2 regions of the Citrobacter rodentium NBRC 105723 genome follow, and region 1 is predicted to be linked to the other one. Evidence: predicted binding sites of a transcription regulator. Region 1 holds the regulator's gene; the other holds the start of a gene.
The links. Region 1 encodes PurR, which represses purine synthesis genes. Its sites were predicted from a motif close to CANGCAAACGTTTGCNTG; they were not measured.
Positions count from the first base shown of each region.

Region 2: the regulator PurR is predicted to act here: its motif matches at 761-778, upstream of glyA (serine hydroxymethyltransferase).

Region 1 covers NZ_CP082833.1:4,083,225-4,085,429, reverse strand. The annotation lists gene punR (DNA-binding transcriptional activator PunR) at 1-718, shown strand, start outside; gene purR (HTH-type transcriptional repressor PurR) at 715-1,740, opposite strand; gene cydH (cytochrome bd-I oxidase subunit CydH) at 2,034-2,123, shown strand.
Region 2 covers NZ_CP082833.1:2,968,373-2,970,577, forward strand. The annotation lists gene hmpA (NO-inducible flavohemoprotein) at 1-569, opposite strand, end outside; gene glyA (serine hydroxymethyltransferase) at 895-2,154, shown strand.

The sequences.
Region 1 (2,205 bases):
TATCAAAAAAATGCAGGACACCCGTCGGCAGTGTCAGCAAATTGCTAACGGCTGGCGCGGGCAGTTGCCGATCGCGGTGGACAATATTGTTCGGCCTGAGCGCACCGGGCAGATGATCGTCGATTTCTATCGCCACTTCGACGATGTGGAGCTGCTGGTGTTTCAGGAGGTCTTTAACGGCGTCTGGGATGCGCTCTCTGACGGCAGGGTGGAACTCGCCATCGGCGCGACCCGCGCCATTCCGGTAGGGGGACGCTACGCCTTTCGGGATATGGGGATGCTGAGCTGGAGCTGCGTGGTCGCCAGCCATCACCCCCTGGCGGCGATGGCTGGACCGATAAGCGATGACACGCTGCGAAACTGGCCCTCGCTGGTGCTGGAAGATACCTCGCGCAATTTGCCTAAACGGGTAACGTGGCTGCTGGACAATCAGAGGCGGGTGGTGGTGCCGGACTGGGATTCGTCCGCCACCTGCATCAGTGCCGGACTCTGTATCGGCATGGTGCCGACCCACTTTGCCAAACCGCATCTTAACGCGGGACGATGGGTGGCGCTTGAGCTGGAAAATCCCTTCCCGGACGCCGCCTGCTGTCTGACCTGGCAGCAAAATGATATGTCGCCCGCGCTGGCGTGGCTGCTGGAATATCTGGGAGACAGCGAAACGCTGAACCGGGAGTGGCTGCGGGAGCCTGATGAGACGCCCGCAGAGAAGGCTTAGCGGCGATAGTCGCGGAACGGGCCGTCGGCCACCGAACGACGCTCAATCAGGCGCGGATGCACCTCTATTGACTGCGACTCCTCACGCTTGTTGACGATGCGGTCCAGCAGCATATTAAAGGCCGTTTCACCCAGCGAATCTTTTGGCTGGTGGATAGTGGTCAATGCCGGGGTAAAGAAGCGGGCGTTGCGCACGTTGTCATAGCCAATCAGCGACACATCCTGCGGAACGCGCAGGCCCATTTCGTCAGCGGCGCAGAGCGCACCCATTGCCATGATGTCGCCGCCGCAAAATACTGCCGTCGGGCGATGCGACTGCGACAGGATCTGCTGCATGGCGCGATAGCCGGACTCGGGTTCAAAATCGCCCTGCACAATCCAGTTTTCCGGCACTTTAATCAGCGCCTCTTCCATCGCTTTCATAAAGCCGGCCAGGCGGCCCGCGCCGGTGTTGCGCTCCAGCGGACCCGGAATTACGCCGATTTCACGATGTCCGCGCTCCACCAGGTAGCGACCCGCCATATAACCGCCCTCAAAGGCGTTATCGATCACCGAGTCGGTAAAGTCGGCTTTCGCTTCGCCCCAGTCCATCACCACCATAGGGATATGGCGATACTCCTCCAGCATTGCGAGCAGGGGATCGGGATACTCAGAGCACATCACCAGCAGACCGTCGACGCGCTTCTGCGCCATCATCGACAGATAGGCGCGCTGTTTTTCCAGGTTGTTCCAGGCGTTGCCGAGGATCAGGGTGTAGCCTTTCTGGAAGCAGTTTTTTTCCACCGCTTCAATAATTTCGGCAAAATACGCGGCTTCGCTGCTGGTCGCCAGCAGGCCAATGGATTTGGTGTGATTCACCTTCAGGCTGCGGGCAACGGCGCTGGGGGAATAGTGCAATTCTTTGATTGCCGCCCACACCGCGTTACGCGTTTCCTCTGCAACGAAACGCGTTTTATTGATTACGTGTGATACGGTTGTAGTGGAAACGTTTGCTCGCTTCGCTACATCTTTAATGGTTGCCATTACATCTCACTCCAGACCCTGCCTGAACATTAAATACGCTAAGTAATCGTTTGCCTTTACACACCCCGATCGCAACATCAGGGTTGCGGCACGCCGGGAAAACGACACGGAACGTCAGGAAGGGGTCAATGGCCGGTACGCTAAACAAGTAAGCGTCGAATTTTGGCTGATCTTAACGAAAAGGGGAAGTGTTAAAAACAGATATCACTCTAAAACATGGGAGATTTTTACCGTCAAGTGTGCAAAAATGCGCTATATCACTTTTTGTGTGGGTATAAAAAGGAGAAAACTTGATGAGCACCGATCTGAAATTTTCATTAATCACCACGTTTATTGTTCTGGCCCTGATTGTTGCGGGTGGTTTAACCGCAGCGCTGCACTGATTCATCGCTGAGGGGGCGGTTGCTCCCTCACGCTCGCCGCTATTGTTATCGGTTTTGCAAAAGTCTTTTGTAAAATTGTAAA
Region 2 (2,205 bases), 1.1 Mb from region 1:
CCCAGATACTGGCCCGGCTGATAGTCGGCGACCGCGCCGCCATCGACCGGTTCAAACTCAAAGCTGGTGATGAGCGCGCTGCGCGGCGTTTTCGCCACGATGCGGAACGGACGCGTCCCTTCCCAGCCGCCGGTTTTGCTGGCGTTTTCGCTGTAGATTTGCGCTTCACGGTTAATAAACACATTCGCCAGCACGCCATAGGCTTTGCCCCACGCGTCCAGCACCTCCTGCCCGGGGCTGAACATTTCGTCCAGCGTCGCCAGCAGGTGAGTGCCGACAATATTGTACTGTTCCGGTTGGATCTGGAAGCTGGTGTGTTTCTGGGCGATTTTTTCCACCGCTGGCAGCAGCGCCGGCAGATTTTCCAGGTTGCTGGCGTAGGCGGCAATGGCGTTGAACAGCGCTTCACGCTGATCGCCATTGCGCTGGTTGCTCATGTTAAAGATCTCTTTGAGTTCCGGGTTATGCGCAAACATGCGATCGTAGAAGTGAGCGGTCAGTTTAGGGCCTGTTTCCACCAGCAGCGGAATGGTGGCTTTTACAGTGGCGATGGTTTGGGCGTCAAGCATACGGTCTTCCTTTATCTGAATCTTTAATGATGTATATCAAATGCATCTTATAAAAATACCCCTGCATTGTAAATGGTTCTTTGCCACTTTGCGTTTTAAAAGTTACATCGTGAAAAATCTGCATCACAAACCTGAAAAGAAATCCGTTGAAAATGCTAAGGCCTTCATTCGCCAAAGCCTTGTCTGGTGGCAAGGTAATCGTTTGCGTAAAATCCTTTGTCAAGACCTGTTATCACAGAATGATTCAGTTATACTGTTGCCCGTTGTCCAACAGGACCGCCGTTACAGGCCAAAATTTTATCGTTAGCTGAGTCAGGAGATGCGGATGTTAAAGCGTGAAATGAACATTGCCGATTATGATGCCGAACTGTGGCAGGCTATGGAGCAGGAAAAAGTACGTCAGGAAGAGCACATCGAACTGATCGCCTCCGAAAACTACACCAGCCCGCGCGTGATGCAGGCGCAGGGATCTCAGCTGACTAACAAATACGCTGAAGGCTATCCGGGCAAGCGCTACTACGGCGGTTGTGAATATGTCGATATCGTTGAGCAACTGGCGATCGATCGCGCGAAAGCGCTGTTCGGCGCTGACTACGCTAACGTCCAGCCGCACTCCGGCTCTCAGGCTAACTTTGCTGTTTACACCGCTCTGCTGGAGCCGGGCGATACCGTTCTCGGTATGAACCTCGCGCACGGCGGCCATCTGACTCACGGTTCCCCGGTTAACTTCTCCGGCAAACTGTATAACATCGTTCCTTACGGCATCGATGAGAGCGGTCATATTGACTATGCGGATCTGGAAAAGCAGGCGCAGGCGCAGACGCATAAACCGAAAATGATTATCGGCGGCTTCTCCGCTTACTCCGGCGTGGTTGACTGGGCGAAGATGCGTGAAATCGCTGACAGCATCGGCGCTTATCTGTTTGTGGATATGGCCCACGTCGCCGGTCTGGTTGCCGCAGGCGTCTACCCGAACCCGGTTCCGCACGCGCACGTTGTGACCACCACCACCCACAAAACCCTGGCGGGTCCGCGCGGCGGCCTGATCCTGGCGAAGGGCGGCAGCGAAGAGCTGTACAAGAAACTGAACTCCGCGGTCTTCCCTGGCGGCCAGGGCGGCCCGCTGATGCACGTTATCGCCGGTAAAGCGGTGGCGCTGAAAGAAGCGATGGAGCCAGAGTTCAAAACCTACCAGCAGCAGGTTGCCAAAAACGCTAAAGCGATGGTTGAAGTATTCCTCGCCCGCGGCTACAACGTGGTGTCCGGCGGTACTGATAACCACCTGTTCCTGCTGGATCTGGTTGATAAGAACCTGACCGGTAAAGAAGCCGATGCCGCGCTGGGCCGCGCCAACATCACCGTGAACAAAAACAGCGTGCCGAACGATCCGAAGAGCCCGTTCGTTACCTCCGGTATCCGTATCGGTTCACCGGCAGTAACGCGCCGCGGCTTTAAAGAAGCGGAAGTGAAAGAGCTGGCGGGCTGGATGTGTGATGTGCTGGACAATATCAATGATGAAGCGGTAATTGAGCGTATCAAAGGTAAAGTGCTGGACATCTGCGCGCGCTTCCCGGTTTACGCGTAACGCTTATCGGAGGCTGGTTGGCGGTGGATGCCGCCAGCCGGTCACGCCATC